4 regions of the Paenibacillus graminis genome follow, and region 3 is predicted to be linked to each of the others. Evidence: riboswitches for the same ligand, from Rfam matches in the RefSeq annotation. Region 3 holds a riboswitch; each other region holds the start of a gene.
The links. A riboswitch is a leader RNA that binds a small molecule or an ion and turns the genes downstream of it on or off. The one in region 3 is predicted to bind cyclic di-AMP.

Region 1: linked by a shared signal. The riboswitch ahead of PGRAT_RS11845 (alpha/beta fold hydrolase) and the one ahead of PGRAT_RS00505 (C40 family peptidase) in region 3 are both predicted to bind cyclic di-AMP.
Region 2: linked by a shared signal. The riboswitch ahead of PGRAT_RS16105 (APC family permease) and the one ahead of PGRAT_RS00505 (C40 family peptidase) in region 3 are both predicted to bind cyclic di-AMP.
Region 4: linked by a shared signal. The riboswitch ahead of PGRAT_RS04200 (NfeD family membrane protein) and the one ahead of PGRAT_RS00505 (C40 family peptidase) in region 3 are both predicted to bind cyclic di-AMP.

What each region holds. Positions count from the first base shown of each region.
Region 1 is NZ_CP009287.1:2,914,810-2,922,204, reverse strand. Features, by position in the region: gene PGRAT_RS11850 (LTA synthase family protein) at 1-1,635, opposite strand, end outside; gene PGRAT_RS11845 (alpha/beta fold hydrolase) at 1,900-2,715, opposite strand; cyclic di-AMP (ydaO/yuaA leader) riboswitch at 2,723-2,883, opposite strand; gene mnhG (monovalent cation/H(+) antiporter subunit G) at 2,894-3,277, opposite strand; gene PGRAT_RS11835 (Na(+)/H(+) antiporter subunit F1) at 3,261-3,554, opposite strand; gene PGRAT_RS11830 (Na+/H+ antiporter subunit E) at 3,551-4,030, opposite strand; gene PGRAT_RS11825 (Na+/H+ antiporter subunit D) at 4,037-5,512, opposite strand; gene PGRAT_RS11820 (Na(+)/H(+) antiporter subunit C) at 5,509-5,844, opposite strand; gene PGRAT_RS11815 (Na+/H+ antiporter subunit A) at 5,846-7,395, opposite strand, start outside.
Region 2 is NZ_CP009287.1:3,847,280-3,854,674, forward strand. Features, by position in the region: gene PGRAT_RS16095 (FecCD family ABC transporter permease) at 1-465, opposite strand, end outside; gene PGRAT_RS16100 (ABC transporter substrate-binding protein) at 681-1,718, opposite strand; gene PGRAT_RS16105 (APC family permease) at 1,932-3,749, opposite strand; cyclic di-AMP (ydaO/yuaA leader) riboswitch at 3,876-4,033, opposite strand; gene PGRAT_RS16110 (disulfide oxidoreductase) at 4,262-4,693, opposite strand; gene PGRAT_RS16115 (DsbA family protein) at 4,693-5,448, opposite strand; gene PGRAT_RS16120 (ATP-binding protein) at 5,542-7,395, opposite strand, start outside.
Region 3 is NZ_CP009287.1:99,953-107,347, forward strand. Features, by position in the region: gene rluF (23S rRNA pseudouridine(2604) synthase RluF) at 1-84, shown strand, start outside; gene motB (flagellar motor protein MotB) at 184-996, opposite strand; gene motA (flagellar motor stator protein MotA) at 980-1,780, opposite strand; gene PGRAT_RS00485 (hypothetical protein) at 1,982-2,275, shown strand; gene PGRAT_RS00490 (4a-hydroxytetrahydrobiopterin dehydratase) at 2,509-2,796, shown strand; gene PGRAT_RS00495 (c-type cytochrome) at 2,926-3,282, opposite strand; gene PGRAT_RS00500 (GNAT family N-acetyltransferase) at 3,378-3,863, opposite strand; gene PGRAT_RS00505 (C40 family peptidase) at 4,128-4,619, opposite strand; cyclic di-AMP (ydaO/yuaA leader) riboswitch at 4,625-4,767, opposite strand; gene PGRAT_RS00510 (C40 family peptidase) at 5,153-5,581, opposite strand; cyclic di-AMP (ydaO/yuaA leader) riboswitch at 5,639-5,776, opposite strand; gene PGRAT_RS00515 (hypothetical protein) at 5,993-6,823, opposite strand; gene PGRAT_RS00520 (M1 family metallopeptidase) at 6,835-7,395, opposite strand, start outside.
Region 4 is NZ_CP009287.1:985,209-992,603, forward strand. Features, by position in the region: gene PGRAT_RS04185 (ABC transporter ATP-binding protein) at 1-267, shown strand, start outside; gene PGRAT_RS04190 (ABC transporter permease) at 264-971, shown strand; gene PGRAT_RS04195 (ABC transporter permease) at 989-1,729, shown strand; cyclic di-AMP (ydaO/yuaA leader) riboswitch at 1,928-2,115, shown strand; gene PGRAT_RS04200 (NfeD family membrane protein) at 2,283-2,819, shown strand; gene PGRAT_RS04205 (flotillin family protein) at 2,842-4,263, shown strand; gene PGRAT_RS04210 (ABC-2 transporter permease) at 4,470-5,126, opposite strand; gene PGRAT_RS04215 (ABC transporter ATP-binding protein) at 5,126-5,986, opposite strand; gene PGRAT_RS04220 (GntR family transcriptional regulator) at 5,989-6,366, opposite strand; gene PGRAT_RS04225 (response regulator transcription factor) at 6,538-7,218, shown strand; gene PGRAT_RS04230 (sensor histidine kinase) at 7,215-7,395, shown strand, end outside.

The DNA.
Region 1 (7,395 bases), 2.8 Mb from region 3:
GTTGAGCAGATCCTCACCGAAATGCAGCTGATTCTGCAGCGGCACGCCCAGCAGATTGGATACTGTCGGCAGAATATCAATCTGTCCGCCCGTCCGGTCCACTACCGCAGGCAGTACGCCGCTTGGCGAGTGGACGATAAACGGAATATTGAACATATCCGTATACCCATACTCATGTCCGAGCATCTCTTGCAGCAGAGCCTTCTCATCCTCACCCAGGGTGTACATCGGCACGCCTTGGTGATCTCCGTAAAACACAATCAGGCTGTCATCCCACAGTCCGCTGGCCTTCAGCTCCTCCAGAAACTGCCCCATCGCATAGTCGGCATAATTCTGGGCCTGAATATAGTCCCCCAGCAGCGTACCTTCAAAGCGCTCCGGCAGCTTCATCTTGAACTTCTCCTCGGGGATGCGGAACGGATGATGGGCGCTCATGGAAATGACCATCGCATAGAACGGCTGATCCTTGGCATCAAGTGCAGCCAGCTCCGGTACCGTTTTGGCGAACAGCACCTCATCCGAAGAACCGAATGCAATATGATCATCATCGCCATAAAAGCTCTGGTCATAATACTTGTCAAAACCTACCGCCTGGTATAAGGCCTTGCGGTTCCAGAATTCCACACTGTTGGTATGGAAGGTAGCTGTATAATACCCGTTCGCACTCAGCAGCTTCGGCAGGCTGGGCACGGATTTTTTCATATAGGGTGATGACGTTGCCGGTTCGTTCTTGGGCACATAAAAAGAGGAGTTCACCACGAACTCGGCATCCGAGGTCGTCCCCTGGCCGGCATTGGTGTAGAAATTGTTGAAATACGTATTGCTGTGCGCCAGCTTGTTAATATTCGGTGTAATCTCCTGCCCGTCAATAGTCAGTCCGATCAGGAAGTTCTGGAACGATTCCATCTGCACGATAATCAGGTTTTTACCCTTGTCGGCCCCGGTGTACTTCAGCTGTTGCGGGGGTTGAACCCCTTTAACCGTATCCACGGCCTGCTGGGTAATCTCTTTGCTGTCGATAAGCTCTTCCTTCTCTGTGCTGTCTGCGAACAGCGTGTAGACTTCATAGTTCAGAATCCCCATGCTCTCCGCCTTTTTGATCTCATTCATGCTCGCATGGTTAGGCCAGATATTGAAGAAGCACAGCGCGAGCGAAACGGCAGCCACGGTAAGCAGCACAGGGCGGCTGATGCGGTATGCGCCTCTCTCCTTCCATTTGGCAATATATTTGGGACGGAACATAAAGAACAGGAAGAAGACGATATCCACAAAAATAAACAGATAATACGGTGTAATCAGGGAATAGGTGCTCTCTCCGACCTTAGTGACCTTATCCGCTTGCTGCAATGCATGATAGGTCGCAATTACGCCATAATATTTGTAATACATCAGAACAGAGAAATAAATAATCGTAATGAATAAGTTAGCAATCATATAGTACAGAATCTTCCGTTTGGAAGACAGCCATTCAATCAGGCTGAACACAATGATGAAAAAGGGAATTTCGGTGAAGACCATACTCCAGTTCGGACCGTCGCTGAACACGACAAACCAGGCCACGGCGCTTTTGAGCAGCAGCACGAAGCTGAATAATAGAATCGGCCGGTTTAGAATGCTATTGAATGATTTCTTCATGAAAAAATTCATTTCCTTTCAAAAAAATGGATGGACTGCCCCGCTCGTGTTATCAATACCCCTCCTGCATTAAATCACAAAGTACATAGGTTATCAACCTATTTTTAGAAATAAAAAACACACTGCTTATTATATATGCGCAGCAAAAAAATGTGCACCAAAAAAACTCAATTGGGGCGAATTACTCAGCCATTCAGTGTAGGGCAGCTCTCCACCTGGGAGTACGGCTTGGACAGAGATTAGGAGCTGCCTCATCCACCGCCTTCATAACCCGCTCTCCCGCTGATGAACGGCATGCTGGTCAATCAGGAAATTTAACAGCAGGCGGTTAAAATGCTGCGGCTGGCACAGATGGCTGGGATACATGGCATCATCCAGCACCACCAGCTGCGCCGAAGGCAGCATGGAGGCGTTCTTGCTCGCCTGTGCGAGCCTCCACTCATTCTGGCTTCCCGTTACACACAGCACTGGAACCTGCAGCTTAACCGCATAGGCAAGAATGTCAATCTGGCGCAGGGCAATCCGCTGTTTGATGCCTTCGGTTGGCCGTTTATGCAGCAGCTCATTCCTGAGGATATGATAGGCGGGCAGCCATTTGTTATAGGCGATTCGCAGGGAGCGCAGAAGCAGTTCAGGCGGCAAATAATACGATATCCATGAACATCTCTCGATAATTCCCCATATTCTATTATTTTTCATGGAATCATTGCCGCTTGAGCAGTTGTCCACCAGCACAAGCGCACGCACCAGCTCCGGGTTCTGCACAGCGAATTTCTGGGCGAGCACACCCCCGCCCGAGCTTGCGACAAGAATCACACTCAGCAGCTCCAGACGGCGGAGCAGCTCCTTCAAATCTTCACATTGGGTGTCCAGAATGCGGTGAACCTCGACATCCATTTTTCCGGACAACCCGTTCCCCCGCAGATCCAGAACAATCACTTGAACACGGTCACGGAAATACTCAATTTGCGGCTCAAACAGATGATGCGAAGTCAGGTGATCATGAATAAAAACAACAGGCACCCCTGTACCATAGGTTTCATAGTAGATAGAAGTTCCATTTAATTGAATTTGCGGCAACTCATTCGTCTCCTCTCTTCTACGCTTACGGGGTTAGCTGACGGATTCGGGCCTGAAGAGTAGCCCTACTCGAATGTTCGAGATTCACCCCTTGGGCATGGCAGCTTCGAAAACTGCACACACCGGTGGTTCCCCCGCTTCTTTTACAGAATTCAGCGAAAAAGACATATTCTTTAGTTTACTCTAACTTATGCTGTGTGTCAGTCTGCTTCGTCTCCCTCTTTTTGAGCACCGGCTTCAGATCATCCTGCACACTGCCCTTCCATAAAGGCACACCCGAGCGGTAAGCCGCACGGCCATTCAGATGCCCTGCAACCGGAGAAGTGATGAAGACGAATACTATCCCGAGCAGCAGTTTGATGCTGACTACTTCTATATAGAAGAAAAAAAATAGAAAGGCTCCTGCCAGCACACATAATACACCCAGTGTAGCGCTTTTGGTGGCGGCATGGGAACGTAAATAGACATCAGGGAGCCGGACCAGCCCAAACGCGCCAAGCCCGCACAATAATGCCCCCAGCAATACCAGTATCGCAATTAGCAGCTCACCGATCAAGTTTATCACCTCCAGGCTCGATAACCGCGTCTCTTTCAATGTATCTGGCTAATGCCGCAGTTCCGATAAACGTCAGAATTCCGATCACAAGCACCATATCAATATAATCCTCTGTCCTCTGCTGCATGCCCAGCACCGCGATCACTGCCAGCAGGTGGATGCCGATCGTATCCAGCGCAACAATCCGGTCCGAACGGGTCGGTCCTTGAATCAGCCTGTACAGGCAGGCCAGCATGGCCAGTGCCAGGATCACCAGCGAAATATTAAGCAGTACTGAAATCATAGCCGGGTCACCTCCATGATTGCTTTTTCAAAGGTTCCCTCGATCTGGCGGGAGAGCTGGCCGGCGTCCTCAATATCCATAGCGTGAATATATAGGGTCTGTCCGCTGGCCGACACTTCCAGTGTAAGGGTCCCCGGTGTCAGACAAATGAGGCAGGAGAGCAGAGTGACCTCAAGGTCGGACCGAAGTGCGGTTTCGTAAGCGAAGATGCCCGGGCGGACAGCCAGTCTGGGACTTAAGATTTGCCGGATAACTGCGAAGTTGGACAGGACCAGCTCCCGCAGAAACAGCGCCAGCAGCTTCACTATGGACCACACCCTTTTCAAATATAACGGTTCAGGAAGGAACCTGCGCAGCACCAGCAGAATTGCGCAGCCCAGCAGATAGCCGATTGCAAAGCCTGAGCCTGACCCGTCGCCGATCAGCATCATCCACAGAAACGCAGTCATCAGGTTTAATAAGATTTGAACAGCCATCTTCATCTACTCCTTCAGTACAGCTTCGATATACAGCTTGGGAGAACCAAGCACATCCCCCGCCTGTGAAACATAGGTATTCACCCGCTCTGCTCCAAGGCCCATCAGGATGACCAGAACGAGGAATCCGGCTGCCACTGCCGTCCCGCCTTTCAGCTTAACCTTGGGCGGTTCTGTACCGGGCGCATTGCCCCAGAAGGCGAGCCTGAATACTTTGATCAGCGAGTACAGCACAAGCAGGCTGGAACCCAGCCCGATCAGGGATAAAGTCAGCATTCCTGCATCCAGCCCTCCCCGGATAATCAGCACTTTGCCGGGGAAGCCGCTGAACGGAGGAATACCGGCTAGTGCCAGCGCCAGGGCGAAAAAGCTCCAACCGAGCAGCGGATAACGTTGGATCAGCCCCCCCATCCGCTCAAGCCGGTCCGTACCCGCAGCGGCAATAAGCAACCCGCCGAGAATGAACATAAGGGCCTTGCCCAGCATATCGTGCAGCAGATAAAAAACAGCTCCATCCAGTGCATCCGGTGTTCCTGCGGACAATCCGAAGGCGACAAAACCCACACTGACAATGACGTTGTAGTTCAGGATGCGGGGGATATCGTTATAAGCCACAGCACCCAGTGCGCCCAGAATCATCGTAGCCGCTGCCATCCAGGCGATCCAGCCGTTCGTGACATCAGGATCTTCGGCAAAGATAAGCGTAAAAGTTCTTATAATGGCGTACAGCCCCACTTTGGTCAGCAGCGCCCCGAACAAGGCCCGGACTGCCGCCGGCGGTGCACTGTAGGAGCCGGGGAGCCAGAAGAACAGGAACAGCCCGGCCTTCAGAGCAAAGACGGTCAGGAACAGCACAGCGATCACATTCAGCACACCGCCTTGCCCGGCCTCGTGAATACGCTGGGACAGGTGAGCCATATTCAGTGTTCCCACTGCGGCATACAGGTAAGCAACTGCGGCTACAAACAGCGTGGAGGACACAATGTTAATCAGCAGATACTTAGAGGTTTCCCGGAGCTGTAACCTGGTTCCGCCCAGGGATATCAGAGCGTAGGACGAGATCAGCATCACTTCAAAGAACACGAACAGATTGAAGATGTCTCCGGTCAGAAAAGAACCATATACGCCCACGAGCAGAAAATGAAAAAAGGTATAGTAAAAGAATTTTTCCCGCTCCGCACCGATACTGGTGAAGGAATAGAGCAGAATCCCCAGGCTCACAACCGAAGCGGTCAGCACAAGCAATGCTGCGAACATATCTCCGACAAACACAATGCCGTATGGCGGAGTCCAGCCGCCCATCTGCAGGGTTTGGATGCCCTCCTCATGGATTCGGGTAACCAGCACACAGGCCAGAACAAGATTCAGAATGCCGCTGAAGGCGCTTATCCGCCGCTGCAGCAGCACCTTCTCTTTCAGAAACATTAATATAACGGCGGTACACAAGGGAATCAGGACCGGCATTACCAAGAGATTATTCATTGCTCCTCCTCCCGGATGTTATCCATTTCATCGGTCCCGTGTGCCTGGTAGGCACGGTAGGCCAGCACGAAGAAGAACGCCGTAACACCGAAGCTGATCACGATGGACGTCAGAATCAGCGCCTGCGGCAACGGGTCCACATAGGCATCCGCCTTGCCGCCTAATACAGGAGCTGCCCCTTTTTTCAGTCCGGCCATAGTCAGGAGAAGCAGATGGACGCCATGCGTAAGCAGGGAAGTACCGAGTACAATCCGCAGCAGGGTTTTGGACAAAATCAAATATACTCCGACGGTAAATAAAACACCGACCGCTACAGCCATCATCCATTCCATTTCACTCATCCCCCCCTATGGTAAAAATAATATTCATGGTCACGCCTATGACCGCCAGATATACACCCAAATCGAACAGAACGGCTGTCGCAAGCTCCGTATCCCCAAGCAGCGGCAGGTCAAAATGGCCAAAGGCATGGCTCAGGAATGGCGCGCCAAACGCAAAGGAGCCTGCCGCTGTCAGGATCGCGGTCAGCAGCCCCGCCGCCGTGAGGATGCGGTAATTAACCGGGAGAAGTGTGCGGACCGTATCCACTCCTAGTGAAATCGCCATCAGAATCAGGCCGGCGGATGTCATCAAAGCTCCGATAAAACCTCCGCCCGGATGGTTATGCCCGGCAAAGAACAAATACAGCGAAAAAGTAAGGATAATGACTACTATCACCTTGGACATCGTCCGCAGAATCACATCATTGCTGCGCAGGGGAAACAGATAGGCTGCCGGTTTATTTTTCGCTGCTGGCGGAACTCTCCCTGACTCCATTCTCAGATGAACCAGAGCATAAATGCCAAGGGACGCAATGCCGAGAACCATAATTTCGAACAGCGTATCGAAGCCCCTGAAGTCTACCAGGATTACATTCACTACGTTTTTGCCGCCCGCCAGGGAATAGCTTTCTTTCAGGAAAAATTCCGAGATCGGCGCAAACGGGCTGCTGCCCATCGCCGCCAGCGCAATCAGTGTCATCGTCAGGCCAACTCCCACGGCGGCAATGAGATTCAGCCATTTAAAGGATGCTTTCTCCTTCTCCCGCTTCAGCTTCGGCAAATATTTGAAGCACAGCAGGAACAGAATCACCGACACCGTCTCCACGATCATCTGCGTCAAGGCAAGGTCAGGCGCCCGGAAGATGACAAACAGCAGGGTTACCATGTACCCGACCGCGCCTGTGAACAGAATGGCATTGACTCTCGACTTGGCAAAAGGAACGGCAAACGCTGCCGCCAGCATAACCGCAACCACCGCTACTTCGTACATCGAGACCGGTGCGTAGTCCGCCATGCCCAGGGTAATTCCTTGTGCTCCCAGCAGTGTACTCCCCAGGGCAATAATGATGAACCCGAAAATATACAGCAGGTAATGCCGGTTGCTGCCGGTCATATAACGGTTGGTGAAACGGGCTGAACCGCCTTCCAGCACGCGAATGCTGAGGTCATATATACGGTTAAGCGAATCCCGCCCGCTCCACTCACGGTCCAATATCCGCAATCTGCTATAACCTCTGTACAGAAGCGTTCCGGCGGCGATCACACCAAAGGTCATGAAGATTTCCGGAGTCCAGCCATGCCAGAAATGGATCGAAACATGAAGGCTTTCCTCCGGCGGCAGATGGCCATATTGAATCGCCGCCACAGCCGGTTCAATTAAAGATGAGCTTAGGAGGTCCGGGAAAAAGGCAAAGAGAACAGCCAGGGAGACAAGCGCCACAGGAGAAAACAGCAATCCAAGCGGAGCTTCATGCGGTATTTTGTCCAGCTTTTCCGGCTGCAGCTTGCCGGTGAACGTCCGGAACACCAGGATCATGCTGTATACAAAGGTAAGCACGCTCG
Region 2 (7,395 bases), 3.4 Mb from region 3:
TCCGAAGACCAGAATTGACGCTGCTGCGGCACCGAGGAAACAATAGAGCATGATATACATGAAGGACAACGAGGGCGCAAAGGCAAAAGCCAATGCCAATCCCACACTTGCTCCAGCATTAAGTCCAAGCAATCCCGAATCTGCCAGCGGATTGCGTGTCATTCCCTGCATAATTGCACCGGCTACTGCAAAACAGGCACCGACCACTGCCCCCGCCAATGCCCGGGGAATCCTGAGTTCCCGGATCACCTGATGCTGCGGCAGCTGGGGATTAAAGCGGAATACCGCCTCCCATACAGAGGCCAGCTTGATATCCGCCGCACCAACCGAGACGGAAAGCGCCAGACCCATAAGGATAGCCCCAAGACCTGCCACCAGAATAACTGCAGCTGCAACAGGGCGGGATTTCAGCTGCTTCTCCCCTTCCGGATGAGCACGGGAGTTTGCGTGTGTGGATGTGACCATAAGTCGTCCCCTTACCAGGATAATTACTGAAATCTAAATGATAACAAATATCATTCTCATTATCGCAAATCTTCTGATGATGCACAAGCGTTCAATTTCCAAGCAGATTCTCTTACATTTTTTAAAAAAGGTGCAGAATCGCGTATCCGTGGATACAACGGCCTGCACCTTCAATACGCTTCGAAGGAAGCATGTCAACGAGCGTTTACGGATTTTTATTTCACCAGACTGCTCAATACATCGTCTATGGTTTTGGAGTTGGCGATCGCTCCGCTGTACAGCCAGCTGTGGTTGGAGGCAAATTGATGCACATTTCCAGCCTTAACGGCAGGAATGCCTTTCCAGATTGGACCGTTCAGAATTTCTGAACCTTCGGTTTTGTCGCTGTTAACCAGGAAGATATGATCTGCAGTGAGCTCTGCCAGTTTCTCAAGAGAAATCGGATTCCAGGTGGCTCTGGAAGCCGCAGGAATCTCTGTAACAAGATTAGGTAGCTTCAGGCCGAGGTCACCGTAGACTACCGCGCCGCTGCTGCGTGTTTCGTCTACAATATAGAAGTTCTTTTGAACAAGCCACAGGATCGCTACAGAATCATCTCCAATTACAGCGGAGATTTTGGTTTTGGCAGCGGCAGCTTTTTGATCATAAGCGGCTATCACCTGCTCAGCTTCGGCGCTCTTGTTCAGCAGTTCACCAATTTTAAGCAGAGACTTGCGCCAGTCTTTGCTGATCTCGTCGCCCAGCACATACGTAGGTGCGATCTTGTTCAACTGGTCATAGAGGCCATTCTCCACGCTGGATTCCGATTGAACAATATGAAAATCCGGTGCAAAGCCTGTTACTGCCTCCAGTGGAAGATCATAGCTGATCGTTGGCACATCCTTCAATTCAGCTGCCAGATAGTCCTGAATCCCGTTGGGCACCGACCATTGTGCAACCGGAGTTACCCCAAGCGCCACCAGATAATCTTCAAGATACGAAGCAAGCACACGCTGAGGATTAGCCGGAACGGTTACCTCATGCCCCATGGCATCGGTTACCGTTTTCTCTGCGGCTGGCGCGGCTGTTGCGGAAGGAGTTTCTGAAGCTGGTGCTGTAGCAGCATCCGTTGAAGCTGCGGGCGCATTGGCCGCTCCCCCTGTTGAATTGGTACTGCTATTATTGCCGCAGGCCGACAATACAAGCATTGCAGCCAACAATCCCGTTGAGACCAGCTTCATACGGCCTGCGCTTTTTAGGTTAACCGAAAACATGAATACCCCTCCTATATATGTATAATCTGAAATGGTCAAAAGTCTGGTTGCCATCGCCTTATCCCATTAAATGATATTGATTCTCATTCTCTATGTCAACATAAATATTTAAATTTTGCATATTTGCACGTTTTGACAAATGAACTCATTTATATATGTAAAAAGACTGCTCCCGGAATCCGGAAACAGTCTTAATGGTGGCAGCTACCCTGTCTATTTATGCAAATGATAAGGGACGGTTGCAACGACGATATCTTTTTGATTCATTAGATAAGAACGGATGAACAAGCTGGTCTGATTGTGCAGAACCGCCTGCCACCAATGCTTGGTGATAAACTGAGGGATGAGTACAGTAATATGGTCGGTTGAAGCAGTCTTCCACTCTACTGTATCTATGAATTTGACCAGCGGACGGAGAATACTGCGATAGCGGGAACGGAGAACAATCAGGCGCACGCCCGGATTCCATTCCTCCCATTTCTGCTCCATTTTGTTGATCTCTTCTTCATCAAAGCCTACATACACAGCCACCACATTATCCGTTAAGGACTTGGCATAGCTGATCGAATGCAGCACTGCGCGTGTTACACCGGCGACAGGTACGACCACTGTGCTTCCCTTGATGCAGGGTTTATCCGTTGCCGGACAAATCCGCAGCTGATCCGCAGTATTCAGGTAATGGTGGTGAATCCTGTGGAACACGAACATTACAATCGGCAGGAAGATAAAGGCCATCCAGACGCTGGAGAATTTGGTGATAATGAAGATTAAGGTAATGGTCAGAGTCGTAAGCATCCCCACCGTGTTCACGGCAAATTTATTCTGCCATCCTTTAGGTCTGGTTTTGTACCAATGCACCATCATCCCTAGTTGGGACAGCGTAAACGGAATGAAAACACCCACCGCATACAATGGAATCAAACTTTCCGTATTTCCGTGAAAGGCCGCGACCAGCAGAGCTGACAATACGCCCAAAAAGATAATGCCGTTCGAGAAGCCCAAGCGGTCACCGCGGACCATAAATGCATGAGGCAAATATTTGTCTTTGGCAAACATAAACGCCAGCAGCGGGAACGCCGAGTAGGCTGTATTCGCAGCCAGGAACAAAATGACAGCTGTGATCCCTTGTATGAAAAAGTACAAACCGCCGCGCCCAAACGTAGATTCGGCAATTTGCGAGACCACCGTAGCTTTTTCATCAGGCGTAATTCCATACCAGTAAGCCAGCAGCGTGATTCCCGTAAACATAATTCCCAGGATAAGCCCCATCATCATCAGGGTTTTGGCGGCATTTTTCTCCGCAGGCGCCTTGAAGTTCGGAATGGCGTTCGAGACAGCCTCTACCCCGGTCAGAGCCGAACAGCCCGAGCTGAAGGCCTTAAGCAGCAAAAACAAACTGACATTCGACACAGCCGCCCCGATTTCAGGAACATTTGCATGTGCTCCGCCGGTTGCATATTTGAATACCCCCGCAATGATCAATACGAAGATCGATACCACGAACAGATACACGGGAATCGCGATGAATGATGCAGATTCTGTTACCCCCCGCAGATTGACGATGGTCAAGAGCAGAATCACAGTAACAGCGATAAGTACGCTATGATTATGAAGACTTGGAAAAGCGGAGGTGATCGCATCCGTGCCCGCCGATGCACTGACCGCAACGGTCAAAATATAATCCACCAGCAAAGATCCTCCGGCGAGGAGTCCGGTTGGAACACCCAGATTGCTTTTGGCTACGATATACGCGCCACCGCCCTGCGGATAAGCAAAGATGGTCTGACGGTAGGATAAAATCAGTATAGCCAGCAGGCCCAATACGGCTAGTGCGATTGGCAATGAGTACCAGATAGCCGTGAAGCCTGCAGCCACCAGCACAATCAGGATTTGTTCCGTTCCGTAGGCTACAGACGAGAGCGCATCAGAAGACAGGACAGCCAGTGCTTTCACCTTGGATAACTTTTCATGATCGAGTTCGTTCGACTTCATCGGACGCCCGATCAATAGTCGTTTTACCTTGCTTACCATTGTAGTAACAGTTCCTCTCTTTGTTAGGTTGAAACGGTAATACCGTGCGCTGTTTTCATTGGTGGATTTTCATAAATGCAGGCACAAAAATAAGCATACGGAAATGATCCGCATGCTTACGCATCGTCATTATCCCACCATTGCTTACGAGGTTAGCTGGCGGATTCGGGCTGTGGTAGCCCTACGGTTGCAGCCCTTGCGGACCGCCCCGATTCACCCCTTTGGCCTTAGGCCAATGTTGGTTCCCCCGTTTTTCCATACGGAAAATTCAGCGCATATTCAACTTCTCACAAGGTCTAATGATAGTCTACAATGAGCCTTCCGTAAAGCGGTGAAAAAAATGAAAAAAGAATGAAAAAACATCCAAATTACGCAAAACAACGATGAGGGAACTCGCGATCTTTCATTCTCTGCGATTATCCCTTTATCACGTGTTTTTTCAAGGTTTTGATCGCTAATTGTGTCAGAAATTTCAGGATTAATTGAACCTCTTAATCCTGCTGCGATATTCTTTATTCTACGTTATCCTCTTTACGCCCGATCCAGAGCAAAATTGCGATTAGCGCAAAGGCAATTAAGGCTAACAAAGGGATCGTAATAAACCCGAAATAATTCAGATAGTCCTTGTTGCAGGGTACGCCAATTGTGCAGGGAAGCACCTTGCTGAGCGCCGGTATCTTCTGCTCTGCATAATGATAGATAGAAATGCACCCGCCAATGAGACTTAGGGGCAGCACATAGGGAATGATCTTTTTGTCATTCCGGTAGGTCGCAATGCCCAGCAGGATAAGCTGCGGGTACATAAAAATCCGCTGGAACCAGCATAACTTGCAGGGCTCGTACTTTAATACCTCACTTAGATACAAACTTCCCGCTACTGCGATAACAGACACAAACCAGGCCAAATAGAGACAGTGGCGTCTGCAGAATGTAGTGGCCTTCATCACTCGGCGCTCACAGCTTCGGAAGCGGACTTAATCTGAGCTTTAATAGCTTCCATATTGAAAGGCTCATCCACTTTGTGTCCATTAATGAATACACTAGGTGTAGAGGTTACACCGGTATCCTTGGCGGTGCTGATATCACTTTGCAGCTCACTTTCATAAGTTCGTTCCTGGATATCTTTGCGTAAAAGATCCAGATCGACAGGCAGCTTTTCCTTCTCCGCAAGACTCACCAGGAAGTCCTCCGTGGCCCACTCTGCATTCTCATCCCCCTGATTGGCGTAAAGCGCATCGTAGTAAGTCCAGAAAGCCTCATTGTTCTGATGATAGACTGATAATGCCGCCAGCGAAGCTGTTTCGGAATCCGGGCCGATAAAAGCCATATTTACAAAGTAGAAAGCTGCTTTATCCTGATTCACATACTCCTGCACAATCTGCGGCTTGATTACACCTGTAAACTGGGCGCAGGCCGGGCATTTGAAATCACCGAACTCGACGATTTTGACAGGGGCATCCTCTTTCCCCAGTCTTGGGAACTCACTGTAATTGAAATCAACCGCTTTGCCTGAATCTGCCGATGAAGAGGAATCCCTCGATGCCAACATGAAAAGTCCGACAAAAATTATCACCACAATTGCGACCGTACTAATAATTAGAATTCTCGTTTTCTGTTTCTGCTGCTCCAGCTCAGCCCTGCGTTTCTCAGCTTTACTTAGCCCGGAAACCATGACATTGTTTGTTTTAGATTTGCCCAAAAGAGAGTTCCTTTCTGTCCTGGAGGGACTGTTGTGAGGAATCATATTCTTTAAAATTATATAATTAAAACTCTCCGCTTGGCAAACCTTCGTTCAACCCGCTTCCGACTTCTCCCGCTTCTCCCGGATTCCCTGTTCATTGGAATTTCCTACCGCCGGGAAGGTGTCCATAAGCTGCAGCGGGATCTTAAAAAAGAAGTCCGTCCCCCCGTCCCTTGCCTTTTCCGTCCAGATGCTTCCATCCATAAGCTCAACAAGCTTTTTGCAGATCGCCAGCCCTAAGCCAGTTCCCTGGTACTTGCGGTTATGCGAAGCATCCACCTGCGAGAAGGGCTGAAACAACAGCTTCAACTTGTCCGGTGCAATCCCGATTCCTGTGTCACTGACTCTGAACAGCAGTCCCAGGGAAGCCCCCTCTTTGCTGTAGGTTTCAAGAGCAACTGTTATGCCTCCCTCATGAGTAAACTTAACTGCATTGCCAATCAGATTCACCAGAATCTGGCGGATCCGCGCACTGTCCCCGATTAATTGTTCAGGAATGGACGGGGCGATCTCAAGGGTCAATGCAAGCCCTTTGTGGCTCGCCGCAACCGTGAACAGATTTATGCATTCCCGCAGCAATGCAGGAAGCTTGAACGGCGATTTTACCAGCAGCATGTTCTCGGCTTCAAGACGGGAAATATCGAGCACATCGTTCATCACATTCAGCAATGCAAGACTGCTCGTATTTTGCAGCTTCAACAATTCCTGATGCCCGGGTGCCGTGATTTCCTCCGCGAGCAGTTGGTTGATGCCAATAATGCCATTAAGCGGTGTCCGGATTTCATGACTCATTGTAGCCAGGAATTCACTTTTCATCCGCGCAGCGCTTTCGGCCGCATTTTTGGCGATCAGAAGCTCCTGCTGTTGTTCAGCCAGAGCCGTAATGTCTTCAGCGATAATGTACACGTAAGTTTCTTTGTCGTTAACCAGCGGAAAAACGGTCGTACTGCATATCAGCCTGGCCCCGCTTTTGGTTTTGACGGTCAATTCCAGCTTTCCGGACTGTCCCCGCGCAGCGCGTTTAACGGCTGCTTTGAGGGCCAGTTCATCCCCGGTGCTGAACAACACATTTTTGTAGTCACTCAGTTCCTCTTGTCCGTAACCTGTTGTCTGCCGGAGTGAGGGATTGGCGCTGATCACCTTTTTGCGCACAGGGTCGATACACACTACCATATCAGGGCTGAACTCGAATAAAGCCGTGTAGCGCTGCTCATTAAATTGTGCTGTGAACAGCACCTGCTTCCTGTCTTTGTACATAAGTCCAAGCACAACGGCCACTACCAGCAGGAACGTGCAGGCAAGAATCATTCCCAGCATTGAATCATTCAGAAGCGGAGTCCGGCCCATATAAATATAGGGCTCCGTGTCCACATATGAGGCTCCGGCCATAGCTATATAATTCGTTCCCGACAGCACAGCGGTCAGTACAAGGATGAGCAATAACTTTTTGGCAGAAAACATATTATAGCGTTTCGCTGTCCAATTCGGATGATAGGAAGCTGTGACTGCAGGGATCACCAAAGAGAGTACGAAGGCCCCCAGAATCGAACCCGTGCTTTGTTCAAAAGCCGCCGTATAGCGAACGCTCATCATCCCGCTGCAATGCATAATCAGAATCCCGCAGCTGAACAGCAGCCCGCCAAATCCAAGAGTTGCCTTGCTGCTCCGCGTGCGGGGATTATTGAACAGCATCAGCAGCACATAGGAAGCCGAAATGGGCACAAACAGCGAGAGTAACAACATCGGGATATAATAGGACGCCGTGCTCTCATGCTTCATTGCAATCATGCTGATATAATGCATACTCCACATCCCTATTCCCAGGGCACCGGAGCTGAATAGGACAAAAACTACATTTCTTTTATGACGTACCATTCTTTCCGCGAGATCCACGGCGATGAAGCT
Region 3 (7,395 bases):
TCCCTGCAGACCGGGGAATGGCGTGAGCTGACTGCCCAAGAGAAGGTGGAGCTGGGAGCTATGCTTAATTATCAGCTGCAATAACGGCATCAACGCATACTATAGGCTAAACGTAGAAAGAGCTGTTCTGAAGGTCGATTTAGACCCTTCAGAGCAGCTCTTTATTAGAGTTTTACGTGAATCTTAATTGCTAGGTGTAACTGGCGTAGTTTGGGTTACGTCCTGATATTTGCGAAGGATGGAGACTTCCACACGCCGGTTTTTCGCGCGTCCGGCAGCCGTATCATTATCCGCGATCGGGTGATATTCCCCATAGCCGATAGGGCTGAACTTAACCGGGTCAAGATAGGGGTTCAGCAGCAGAATTTTCATAAATTGCAGCGCACGGGCTACACTGAGGTCCCAGTTGGATGGGTACTCGCTATTGGAGATTGGGATATTATCCGTGTGGCCCTCTACCAGTACTTCATAATTCGGAAATTGCTGCAGCATAGTGGAAATGGATTTGGCCAGCTGCCGGGATTCATCCTTAACTACAGCCTGCCCGGAGGAGAACAAGGCGTTGTCACTTATGGTGATTGTCAGCTGGGATTGATTCAGCTTGGTGCTGAGCAAATCGGTCAGACCGTTGTTCTTGATGTACTGGTCAAATTGTTTCTTCAGCTTCTCAAGCTCCTCCTGTTCCTTCTTACGAAGCTTGGCGATATCTGCGGTACCCGTATTAGGAGCAACGACATTGTTCATTTTATCGGCTTTGCCCTGATCGAGCTGAGTACTTGTAGGAGCATCAGACCGGTATTCCATCACTCCAGACCCGCCATTCAGTGCCGAACTGAAGGCCTGTGCCATTTCTTCAAATTTTTTGGCATCCGTTGCACTCATAGCATACATAACGAGGAACAGAGCGACCAGCAGCGTCATTAAGTCAGAATAGGGCAGCAGCCAGGATTCGTCAGCATGCTCTTCGTGCTCCTCATGTCTAGTCTTTTTGCTCACTGGAAGCCCCCTCCTTGTTACTCAGCTTCGCACGTTCCACTGGAGTGAGGAAGACAGAGAGCTTCTGGTTGATGGCGATTGTGGACACCCCGGACTGAATGGACAGGAGCCCTTCTACCATCATCAGCCTAACCTCAATTTCCCGCTTGGACAGCCGCTTCAGCTTGTTCGAAATAGGATGCCAGAGCACGTAACCTGTAAAGATACCGACCAGTGTAGCGATGAAGGCCGCACCGATGGCGTGAGCCAGTTTTTCCATGGCACTCATATCTGACAGTGCAGCAATCAGCCCGATAACGGCCCCGAGTACCCCCAGCGTCGGAGCGTACATGCCGGCCTGGGAGAAGATAAGCGCTCCGGCCTTATGTCTATCTTCAGTTGCATGGATATCTTCCATTAACACATCACGGACAAATTCCTGATCGTTGCCGTCAATAATCATCCGCATGCCGTTCCGGAGAAAGTTGTCTTCAATTTCATCGACCTTGGATTCCAGGGCAAGCAGACCTTCGCGGCGGGTAATGGAAGCCCACTCCATGAACATGGTAATGAGTTCTGATTTGCTGACCATTTTTTTCTTTACAAATATTAACTTGAACAATGAGGGGATTTTCTTGACTTCCGAGAACGGGAAAGCCATGAATATAGATGCTGCTGTACCCAGGAGGATAATTACATAAGCGGCAGGAGCATTTAAGGCATGCAGTGGAGCACCCTTAAGATACATCCCCCATACTATTGTAACCAGACCAAAAATCAAACCGATTATTGTTGAAATTTCCATTTATGCACCTCGTCCATGAGAATTAAGAAATGGCCTGACTGTACCGCATGTATCATCCATGAACAGCGGTGGGACATCTGCCTGACCAATCACGTATATTCTTATTTATCGACAGCATTCCCTTTTTTGTGAAGTCATTTTTTCGGCTATAATGAGTAGGGTAGGATATTATTCATCTGTGGAGAAAACGGAGTGATTGATGTGGGTGTGAAGCACGGCAGGGATTACAGTGAAATTCTGAGTGAGCTGACGGAAGCGGTAGGAAGAATTTCCGACGGGTATGTTTTTTTTGAAATGGAGCCCGAGGAGTGGCAGGGGCTGCCTCAGGAGTCGAAGCTGGAAGTCTGGGAAGCACTTGCTGAAGATCTGTTCTATGCCCTGGGCAATGAGCCGGTTATTGAGGTGGGCAGTGGAGTTGTGATCTATGACAAGGAGACACACCGGATTAATATTTTGCTTGGCGAAGAGGATCTGGCTTCAGTCCTTCTGGTCTAGGGGACAGGCAGCTGCGGGAGGGCGGTTTGCCCGCAGCCTGCGCAACATGGTAAAATTGATGGAGCCGAGTACTATTTGCTGGGATTTGTGAATACATTAAACCAAAAAAAACCTCATCCTGGCGCATCCCTTGGACTTTTATATAAGCTGAGGGATGTTTTGTTTCAAGCATTAACGCTACTGGTAAAAGAGTGCAGGGCTTTTGCTGTTAATTTAGTAAGGGAGGAAGAACATTGCAATTTATGGAAGAGGAGCTGCGGGAGCAGGTGAGCAAGCTGGAAGGATGGAAACTGGAGCAGGATACTCTGGTGCGCAAATACATGTTCAATGAATATATGAAGGGGATTGCTTTTGTGGACGAGGTGGCGGCTATATCGGAAGCATTCGAGCATCATCCGCATATTACAGTTGATTATAAAACGGTCTTCCTTCGCCTGTCTGCGGCAGAGGAGGAGGGGCTTACCGCACTTGATATCCGGCAGGCTCATGAATTTAACGAAGCCTTTGAGAAGAACCGTTAACCAGCCCCGATCGAACTGGTCCGAATGAGAGTTCATCATAACCCTTATATAAAAAAATGCCCTGCCTAGGATTAACATCATCCTTGCAAGGGCATTTTGTGCTCTTTCTTCTGTGAAGCGTAAGTAAAGCTACTTTTTCTCTGCGAGCCACATGGCTACATTAGCGATCTCCTCCGGGGCCAGCTTATCCTTGAAGGATGGCATTTGTCCGCGGCCTTTAGTCACAATGGTGAAGATCTCCCCGACATCATGCTTGCCGCCTTCCTGCTGCAGGCTGGGTCCTACACCACCCTGGAGCTGATCCCCATGGCAGGTAATGCAATTAGCCTTCACTATGGCCTCCGCACCCGCAGCATCCAGCTGTACTTCCGGCATGGTTGGCTTGTTCTCCTCAGCGACTTCGGCTTTGCCCGGCAAAGTAAACATTAAGACTACCGCAAAGGCACAGGCGGCAAAAAATAAACCGCTCATGATCCATTTCTGCATCTGCATCCGTCCCCTCCATGTAAGCTGCTTTCTACATTATACAAGAAGGTAAAGCGTTATCATAGCTTTTGTAACAAATAATTGACTGATTTGTGCTATTTATCATAGACCATACAGTAAAAAGGCTTGTCACCTGTTGGGGTCCGGCGTTCATAAGTATCAGTAATGGTAAATCCGCTTTTTTGATAAGCGCGAATGGCCCGTTGGTTCCACGTCAGCACCTCCAGATCAATTTCACGGTCGGGATAACGTTCCAGAGCCTCCTTGACGACAGCATTCATGAACAGATGCCCCATGCCATGTCCGCACAGATCCGGCCGCATGCCGATTCCAAGCCGGACTACACCTTCCATGGGGAAGAGCTGCGCGAAGCCGCAGAGCATGCCTTGACCGTTCACCACTGAGACATATTGCTCACTTCGAAGCCGGGGATCACCGAACTCAATGCCCAAAGCCTGCATCTGCTCCCAGGACATCCAGCCGTAAATGTTATACGGTGGCTTATAGACCCATTGGCATATTTCGGCAGCGTGGATAACATCCATAGGAACAGTGTAAAAGGTTGCGGGGGAACTAATCATCAGGTATCGGCCTCCCATCCAAAGTGAAACGTTATATCTTTAATTATATACATAACCTCCTTTTGGGACGCAAAAACTTTAAGAGAAGGTGAAGCCCTTGATCGCAGAATATTATTTTGGAAAATAGCGAAAATTAGGGGTTTTTGTGTTTGGCAAATAATGAGCAGGGTAAATATTTCTTGTAGGCAAAAGGCAAAAAAAAGCCCCCCTCCAGAATTTCGGCAAAAATCCTGGAGAAGAGCCTTTGGGAATTACAAATGCTGTTTATTGTACATCATCGTTGTCTTGGGAATCGGAAGCTACATTCTGATAAGCATCTGTGCTCATAATTCGTTTGGCGCCAACGTAGCGGTTGACGTAGTAGCTGTCATTCAAGGAGCTGACGGTTACACCACGTTTAGAAGATGCATGTGCGAATTTGCCTTCACCGACATAAATACCGACATGGGATACGCCATTGCCGCTTGTATTAAAGAATACGAGATCGCCCGGTCTGATGTTGTCACGCGATATTGCAGTTCCCATTTGGTACTGGGACCCGGACTGGTGAGGAAGGTTGATTCCGATCTTGTCAAAAACATACATCGTAAATCCGGAGCAATCAAACCCGTTAGTCGATATTCCGCCTGATACGTATTTCGTTCCGATAGCTTTGTCGATAACCTGATCCATTTTGGAGTCTGCGAAAGCGCTTCCTGCTCCTATGGTAAGGATAATGGAAAAACTCAGTAATGCTGCGGCCAGCTTCTTCTTCAAAAGTAAATACCCCTTCCAATTGCCTACGAGGTTAGCTTAAGGGTTCGGTTGAAGGTCCCCTATGACCCCTCTGTGAATAGGAGGTCAATTCACCCAAAATCGGTTCCCCCGTTTCCCTAATTATTAGGGAACTCGGCACAACTGTTGATTAGGATTAGCTTGCTGATCAATACATGACAAAATGTTTGTAAATTAAGTTTGAATAATTACAAAAATGTTACTATCAACTCACTGCGATAATTGTAACAAAGACAGAAGCTCTTGGCAATCATTTAAAGCATATTAATGCATATTTTTTCCGTTTGACGAGACAAAAATCTATTCTAAAGGCTCATTTTACGCGCTGCGTAAGCTTTATGGCAGAGTTTTTTGGAATATTTAGCAAAAAGGTGTTTCAAAGAACTCCGAAACGTGTAAAAGGGAGAATAAGGAAAAGAAAAACCCCGGAAATGATTACGGCAATAATCAGCTCCGGGTCCGTATAAGTTACATTTAGTTGTTAGAGGTAGCAATAATGAGGGGAATAACGTTTATCAATCGTAGGCAACAGCCTGATACGCTGTAGTGCTCATCACTCGTTTGGCGCCAACGTAGCGGTTGGCCCAGTAGGCTTGGCTCAGTGAAGTTATGGTCACGCCGCGTGAACTGGAGGATTGTGCGAATTTGCCATTGCCGACATAAATTCCAACATGGGAAACTCCCGATCCAAAAGTGTTAAAGAAGACGAGGTCGCCTGAACGCAAGTTGTTGCGGGATACAGAGGTTCCAACACTGAATTGAGCTTTGGAAGTGCGCGGCAGGGTAAGTCCGACATTTTTGAATACGTACCTGGTGAATCCGGAGCAGTCAAAACCGCTGGTGCTGGTGCCCCCGAATTTATAGGTGGTTCCGATTGTTTTTGCGATAACGGTGTCCATCTTGGAATCGGCGAAAGCGCTTCCGGCTCCCAATGTAAATACCATCACTAATCCAAGTGCTGCTGCGGTGCATTTCTTCTTGAAATTCTGACTTTTCAAATGATGTACTCCTTCCAAGGCCTGCGAGGTTAGCTTAAGGATTCGGTAGAAGGTCCCCTATGACCCCTCTAAAGCGAGATCAATTCACCCAAGATATGGTTCCCCCGCTTCCCGGTGCAGGGAATTTGGCGTTTTATGCACCAGAAGAGCGTGTGTTGACAAGTTTTAATGCTTAAGTTAAGTATGGTTGACAAGCTGTAACTTAAAGATTACAAATTTGTTACTAGTAGTACAGGCATCATTGTACCAGAGGATTTACAGTTTTGCAAATACTCTTCATCACTTTGTAACTCAAAAAAGAGTCCCGCTCCCAAAAAGGAGTAGCGACTCTTTTATTATGCCGGTTAAGCGGCACTATTATTGTGGAAATGTTTTACTGCCCCAGAGGTGGTACTGTGCGGCGATTCCCCACATTTTAAACAATGTAGTGGGAAGCGGGGAGAACTGGCGGAGCAGAAATGCCGGAAGTCCAGGACAGAGCAGCGCAGTTGCTCCGCAAACAAGCATCATCACCAGCCCGCATGCCCCCAGCACTAGGGACAGTCCTACAGATGGGACAATGACCTTCAGGCATACCATCAAGGATGGGAGTATTCCTGTTCCGGCCGTATAACCGAACTGCATGTAAAGCAACAGCTTTCGAATGAAGAATAGATACACAAGCCAAGCCAGAATATAAGGGGCCAGCTTCAGCAGCTGTCTATAGTCCAGAATCCCGCTTAGCAGCAGGTTGTACATTTTGGGAAGAAGCCAGTATAAAGGCAGGACCGCCAGCACCCATTCTATGAGACTGAACAGCATCACTGGAAGCCCGTACAGCCTCATGCCCGGAAAAAAGAACATACCACGCTCCCCTTTGCGCTCCTGATGCAGCTCATGGAGCAGCCCTGCGCGGATAAATGGGGAGAGCAGCAGCCTTGCTGCGCTCAGTGCCAGAAGCATCCAGAGCCAATGCTGAACCGCCGGGTCGTTACCCAGAGCGAATTGCCCCTCCACATAGTACAGCAGCCTGCCCATTCCGCTGCCTCCCGCATGCTGATCCGGGTAGCGCAGCAGCACGGGAACCACGGCGCTTTTGACAAACTTGTACATGATATAGCCCCAGAAAAGCCGGTAGATAAATAACAGGATCAAGATATAAAATTGCTCTTTCATGCTGCGCCAGCCGCGGCTTATCGATCTTTTCACAATCCTTCACCTCACCAGACAAGAGTTCCGAGCAGATTTTCAATCAGGTTGGTCATGCTGAGCGTCCAGCGTGAGAGCGTATCAGGTTCCAGTTCGGCGACTCTGAAATTGTTCAGATGTTTGCTCTCCAGCAGGACGGAGTGCTCCGGATCAATCTCTGCCGATAGGAGCGGCGCTTTGTAGGACAGCTGAAATGTCGTTTGCTTGTTTTCCCCATTCCAATATCTTTGAACGGTATATCCGTCCGCGAAGGTAAACTTTACCGGCACATCCCCGTACTGGCTGCCTCTATTGCTTACTGTAACTGAGGATTCATATCGGAGGCCTTCTTTGTCCGTTCCTGCTTTGCGGATAGTATTTGTAATATGATTTATAGCAAAATCAGGAGCGCCGCCACTGTATACATAATGTTCGAAATACGTTTGCCATGATTTTTTAGTCACCTTTTCCACCGTCCTTTGGAAATCTTGAGTTGACGGGTGACGGAAACGGTATTTGCGGGCATAAGCGGCCAAGATGGCATCCATCGTTTTGGTTCCGACCTGACGTTCAATGTCTTTCAGCACCAGCTT
Region 4 (7,395 bases), 890 kb from region 3:
GCTTTGGAATTGCTGGAGCGGCGGAGGGGCAAAGTGCTGGAATTTGCCGTGGAGCGCCCGCAGGAAGCACTTCGCACGTTATTGCTGCAAGGATTCGCCGTGGAGCGGAAAGGCAATGTGCTGTCAGTTTCGGCAGAGAAGGTCAGTATGCCGCAGGCAGAATTGTTCAAACTGCTGGGCCCTTACGGGATTATGAATGTACGGGAGATCAGCAAATCGCTGGAAGAGCTGTTCATGGAGCTGACCGGAAAAGGAGTCAGCTTATGATGTGGCGGGCCCTGCGGGCCGAAGGCATGCGGCTCAAACCTGCGGCCCGCTGGCTGCCGGTGATCAGCTCCGGGCTGTTCATCGCATTTATGGCGCTGGAATGGTACCTCTATTTCAAAGGCCCGGCAGGGGTATACAGCGTGTTTAATGTGATGTATATGTTTCTAGGGTTCGTAATGCTGCTAAACACCGCGTTATTCGCTGGCATGATTACCGGTTTGGAACACGAATCCAACAGCTGGAAGCAGCTGCTGACCCTGCCTGTATCCCGCGCTGTTTTTTATTGGGCCAAGGCCTTGTGGGTTCTGATCCTGCTCTTATGTACCGTCTTACTGATTATTGCCGGCCTGTCCCTGCTCTGGATCTGCTACACATCCGAACCGCTGCCGTTCCAGTTCCTAATCAAGCAGATCGTGTACAGCTTTCTCGCCTCAACTGCGGTGCTGGGGCTGCAGATGTGGCTGTCTATCCAGTTCCCGAACCAGGCCATTCCGATGTCCATCGGCTTGCTGGGCGCCGTTTCCGGCCTATTCATCGCGCGGGACAGCGGCGCAGCATTGTGGACCTGGCTATGGCCATGGGCCTATCCGACCCTGTCCAGTCCGTTCATGGCACATCCCGGGAGGTGGATTGGCATCAGTGCAGGCCTGGGAACGGTGCTGCTGGCCGCCGGGGCCCTGCATTTCAAAAACAAACAATTTTAATTAACAGAGGTGTGATTATGGAAGATTTGATGAAAGCTGAACGAATGAAGCTGCAGTATCCAGTCCTCTTCATCCTGTTCCTCATCGGTGCGCTGGGAACGGTGATGCTCGGTATCAATAGTTTGAATTCAGAAAATTTCGCCGGTTTTTATGTGCGGGGCTGGAAAACCTTTTATCTGCATATGGCCAGCTTTCACGGCTTGTTTTTATATCCTCTTTATGCCGGGGTGCTGGCTTCTTTTCTCTGCCGTTATGAGCATATTAACGGGGGGTGGAAACAACTGTTTTGTCTGCCTATTCCCCGTTCCCGTGTCTATTATGCCAAATTGGGGACGCTCATGCTGCTGTTAGGTTTAATTCAATTGCTTTTTGCCGGATCATATCTGCTCGCGGGAGAACTGCTTCAATTGGGGAATGACTTGGATTTTACCGGATTAATCATCGGTACGGTTGGAGGGTGGCTGGCCCTGCTGCCGTTTGCGGCGCTGCAGTTATGGGTTTCCATGCGCTTGAAGTCGTTTGTGTCCTCTCTGATTTTATCGGCTTCGATTGTGATCGCCAATATTGTGCTTACCGGGCTTCATGCTTCGGTCGGCGCCTGGTTTCCTTCCACAACGGCCTACTACGCGATGTATCCAAGGGGGACCGCATTGTCGCCCCGGCTGGATGTGATCCCGTTCATTCTCATTGTGGCCGCAACCTCTGCTGCTTACATCTGGGCGGGCCGCCGGTCGCTTATGCGTGGAGCCCAGCTGTAGAGAAGTGTTGAGAAACCCCGCTGCTTTCGAGAAACGGAGCAAAAAAGAGCAAATCACCGGCCGCTTAAGAGCGAAACCAAAGAATGCGCCTTCATTCGTGAAGTGGAGGCATTTTTGGCTTCTTTTGTCATCCGCAACGTTTTACATTAAACGGCTACAGGCGTAAGATTCAAATCAACAACCGAAAGAAATATAACTGTTCTCAAATGGCTGAATTCCAGTAATGGGAACGGGGGAACCAATGGTGAATGCGGCTTTTGCTCAGATAGCTTCCGCTCACCTGGGGTGAATCCTTGCAGCGTGCTGATAAGCCGCTTCTTACAAGGTAGGGCAATCTCGCTGCCCGAATCCGTCAGCTAACCCCGTAAGCCTCGAAGAGAGAGGATGAGCGCCATGATCGATTGACCGACCACGGAGAGCCCTGCCGCTCCTGTGGTCTTTTTGCTGTGCCTGCAGTAAGGAAAGGCGGTATCTATAAGGAAGCTAAAATCTTATAACAACGAAAATTAGAGTGTTGGATGTGATCTGAAATGCTTAAAAAGGGGGGGGTAATATCGTTACGGTATTTATCGTGTGCTTCTGGGTTGGACTATTGCTCCTCCTCAGCGGCGGATTTCATGGGCATGGCCTGGCGGGTCATCTGCATATGGGAGGCGGCGATGCTGGTGGTCCGGGCTTTGTGCCCATACTCCCTCTGATGGTGTTTGTCACGGTCTGGGGGGGCACCGGTTATGTGCTTACCCGGTTCAGCGGAATGAATAGGCTTGCAGTGGTGCTGATTGGCACCGTGGTTGCTTTGCTGGTCGGCTGTCTGATGTATGCAGTGCTGGCCCGGGTGATGACCCGGTATGACAACAGCATGAATGAATTGGATTATGAGCAGGCGGGGCAACTTGGGTACATCAGCATTGCTGCAGCGGATGGCGCAGTTGGAGAAATGAAATATGTGCTGCATGGAACGATGCGCTCCATTGGAGTGCGGGCCGAAACCGGCCAGCAGCTTGTGAGGGGCGACAGGGTGATTATTCTGAAGGTGGATAAAGGAATAGCGTCTGTAACCCTCTTCGAGAGGGAAAGTGGACAATTATAAATAACGGGGAGTGTCGAACCGGATGGTTATGCTCTATTTAATTGCAGGAATTGTTGTTGTTATTCTGCTGGCTTTGTTCAGTATCGTGAACGCTTATAAAAAAGTTCCGCCCAATCAGGCAATGATTGTGTACGGCCTCGGCGGAAAAAGAGTGGTTCAGGGCGGCGGGACGTTCGTCATTCCCGGCTTCCAGAACAATAAGACCATCTCCATGATGCTGATGAGCTTCGATGTGATCCCGGCGCAGGCGATGTTCTCCCAGCAGGGCATCAAGCTCAACCTGGAAGCGGTAGCCCAGATTAAGATTAAAAGCGATCCTACCGCTATTCTGACTGCCAGTGAGCAGTTTATCGACCGGCCGGAAGAAGACCGCGAGACAATTATCCTGCATTCGGTGGAAGGGCATTTGCGCGGCTTGATCGGACAATTAACGGTAGAATCCATTCTGAAGACCCCTGACGAAATCAACAGCAAGATGCGGGAGACCTGCTCGGAAGACCTGGACAAGATGGGGCTGGAGGTAGTCAGCTTCACCATTAAGAAAATTACGGATGACAAAGGGTATATCGACAACATGGGGGTTCCGGAAATTGAGCGCATCCGCCGCGATGCCAGCATCGCTAAGGCGGAGGCGGAACGCGACATTCAGATCAAGCAGGCCGAAGCGGAGAAGGAGTCCTCCATCGCCAAAGCCAATGCGCATCAGGCCACCATTGAAGCGGGAACCGCCGCCCGCGCCAAGGAATCTCAGTTCGAGAAGGAATTGAACATTAAGCAGGCGGACTTTAAGCTGGAGACAGAAGTGAAGAAAGCACAGGCGGATCTTGCATACGAATTGCAGCAGAACAAAATCAAACAGTCGCTGGTTACCGAGCAGGTCAAGATCACGCAGATGGAAGCAGAGGCTAACCGGACTGTCCGGGAAATCGAAGTAGAGCTGAGACAGAAGGAGCTGGAGGCAACGGTGATTAAGCCTGCCCAGGCGGAGAACCAGGCTACCATTATGAGAGCGGAAGCAGCCAAGCAGCGGCAAATTCTTGAGGCGGAAGCAGAGGCGGCCACGACGACCAAGCGGGGGCTGGCCACAGCGGAAGCCGAGCTGGCGAAGGGGAGAGCCAACGCGGAAATTGTTCAATTGGCCGGAGCGGCGGAAGCGGGAGCGCTGGAGAAGAAAGCCGAGGCATACAAACAGTTCACGCAGGCTGCGCTTACCGTGGAATTCCTGAAAGTCCTGCCTGAATTGGCCGAGAAAATCGCTGCTCCGCTGGCCAAGGTCGATAAGATTACAGTGATTTCCCAGGATGGAGCTTCATCCGGCGTGAACAAAATTACCAGCGATATCGCCAAAATCATGGCCCAGGTTCCTGAATTGACCCAGACGCTTACCGGTATGAACGTGACTGAGGCGCTCAGCGGGCTGCTCGGGCGGGATAAAGAGCAGTAATCTGCAGCTTCGTAAGGTGTTAATTGTCACCGATAACATTAAGGAATAGGAAAAATAGATTGAAGGTTTTAAAACAGTTAAGAAGCTCAAGTATGCGGACATACTGCCGATACTTGGGCTTTTTGTTATTGTTCAGGAAATTATGTTTTCTTTCGCCTGTGAATAAAATTCGCATAAAGTTGGGGATAAAGACGTGATGCTGCGGATTAGTATAAAAGTTCTTTCTTTGAGAAGATCGCATAGCTGATTTTGTACATCATCAAGTTCCATGCCAGCGCTATCACCGGGGAACAGCACAGCAGGATAAATTTAAGCTGATCTGTGAAAGAAACACCAAAGAAGATAAGAATCTCATATACACCAAAGCAAATTACAGCGGGTATTATAAAGGAAACAAGTGATAATGTACGAGCCTTTTCTGTACCGAACTTAAATAAGAGAGGGATAGACATACTGCCTAAGATTTCCGCAATCACTAAACCAGCCATAGCCACAACCGGCAGGGTGAGGACGTCGCTCATGTTGCTGTAATCAACTTTACGGACGATGATGCCGCCAATGAAACCAATCACTAGACCGATGACAACACCGGTAATCGAGAAAATCAGCAGAACGATAAACTTGCTAGCCACTAAGTCTTTTTTGGTAACCGGGGTAACCATAGCATATTTCATCCACTTGGAGTTGTCATCAAAGCTGAACGTAGTCATAACCATCATGCTGCATAGAATCCCACTCGCGATAATATAGGCTTCCGGTCCACTGAAAGGGACAAAGATGAAGGCAAAAACCAGCAGCATAAAAAACATGGATTTTGCGTTGTGTCCAATGTTATATAAATCTTTTAAAATCAAGCTTTTCATTACACCTGCTCCCCCTTTACATAGAGAAGAAGAATATCGTCAATAGAAGCGTCGTCCACTACTGCCGTCTTATGCTTGCGGCGCGCTTGTTCCTTATCGGCAACCAGCACATCCCACTGATAGTCGCACTTCCGGTAGGCAAGGACCTCCGATTTGTCAATCTGTTCAAACAGCGCTGCCCCACAACGAATAATACCGTAGTTGTAACGCAGTTCGTCCTTTGCCTTACAGAACAGAACCTTTCCCCCGTGAATAAAGGTGATGTAATCAGCCACTTTCTCCAAATCCGTTGTGATGTGGGAAGACATCAGGATGGAGTGGTTTTCGTCCTGTACAAAATCCAGAAAAACATCCAACATATCGTCACGCATGATAGGATCAAGGCCGCTAGTCGCTTCGTCCAGGATCAGGAGCTTTGGCTTATGGGAGAGTGCCACAGCAATACAAAGCTTCATCTTCATGCCTTTGGAAAATGTTTTGATCTCCTTGTCGGGAGAGAGCTGGAACTTTTTTAAATAACTGTGGTATAAGGCTTCGTCCCATTGTTTATAGGCAGCCGCTGAAATTTTGCCGACCTTGGCCGGTGTGAGGGTTTCATAGAAGTTGATACCGTCAAACACAACGCCGATGTCCTCTTTGATTTGCTTGGGATTAGAGGACAGATCCTGGCCCCAAAATGTGACGGTACCTTCATCCTTTCGGATGAGTTCAAGAATGGCGTTAATGGTGGTGCTTTTGCCGGCACCGTTCTCACCAATCAGCCCCATGATCGTGCCTCTCGGAATAGAAAAGGACACCTGATCCAGCTTGAAATCAGGATATTGTTTGGTTAGGTTCTCAACCTGCAAAATAGATTCCATAGTTATTCCTCCTCTTGGTAAAACATAGTCAAAAGCTCAATCAGCTTGCTGAGTGGTATACCGCTGGTACGTGCAATATCTGCAGCCTCCTGCAAATGTCCTTCTGCTTTTCGCTGTTGTTCTTCTTGGAAAAAATCTTTGTTTTGCGAGGATACAAAACTCCCTCGCCCTACAGTCGTTTCAATAAAGCCATCCCGCTGCAAATCCTCATAAGCCTTTTGTACGGTAATGACACTGACATGAATAGATTTGGCCAATGCACGCATTGACGGAATAGGGTCGCCTGTCTGTAATTCTCCGCCCATAATCATTGCTTTAATCTGTGAGGTGATTTGTTCATATATAGGCTTGCTCGTATTACTGCTGATGATGATTTCCACAAGGCCCCTCCCTTATAGTGTGTTGCAATGTACTTATTGGATAAGTACATTATAGTTAGGTAGATTGCATTTTGTCAAAGGAGTTTCTAGCGGCCCTTTTTAAAAGTCTTAGGCCACCCCATGTTATTATTAGATAAGTTAGTCTATAAATCCCATTGGAGGATTGCCTGTATGGTCAAAATTCTTATCGTGGACGACGATCCGCATATTCGCGCCCTGATGCGCCTCTACCTGAAGAATGAAGGGTTCGATCTGGCTGAGGCGGACAACGGCATCGATGCGCATGCCATCGTCAAAGGTTCAGGAACCGATCTGGTGATCCTCGATATTATGATGCCGCAGATGGACGGATGGGAGCTGTGCCAGGAGATCCGGATAAGCGATCCCGACCTTCCGCTCCTGATGGTAACGGCCAAGGGCGAAGCGGGTCAGAAGATCAAAGGCTTCCAGCTCGGGACCGACGACTATATGACGAAGCCGTTCGATCCGGTGGAGCTTGTGATGAGGGTAAAAGCATTACTGCGGCGCTCCCGGATTGCCTCTTCCCAGGTCATTGTGCTGGGGGAAATCGTATTGAACCGGAAAACGTATAAAGTGACGCGGGGAGACGAGGAACTGACTTTGCCTCTGAAAGAATTCGAGCTGTTATTTGTGCTTGCCGGCCACCCGGGGCAGATTTTCACCCGGGAGCAGCTGATCACCCAGATTTGGGGCATGGATTACGAAGGAGACGACCGGACTGTCGACGTTCATATCAAGCGGCTGCGGGAACGTTTTGCCGGGGACGCCCGCCATTTCCGCATTGAAACGGCAAGGAGTGTAGGCTACCGTCTGGCGGTGAATCCGGGATGAAGACGTTATATGTCCGCGTCGTACTGACTTTTCTGGCCGTCATCGTCATCAGCTTAATCTCATCCCTGCTCATCTCCCTTGCTCTTTTTCAGAAGGCTCTTAACACTACGGGGAAAAACGATATGATCGCGGCCGGAAACCGCATTATACGTGTGTATGAACAAACGAATCCTCCGG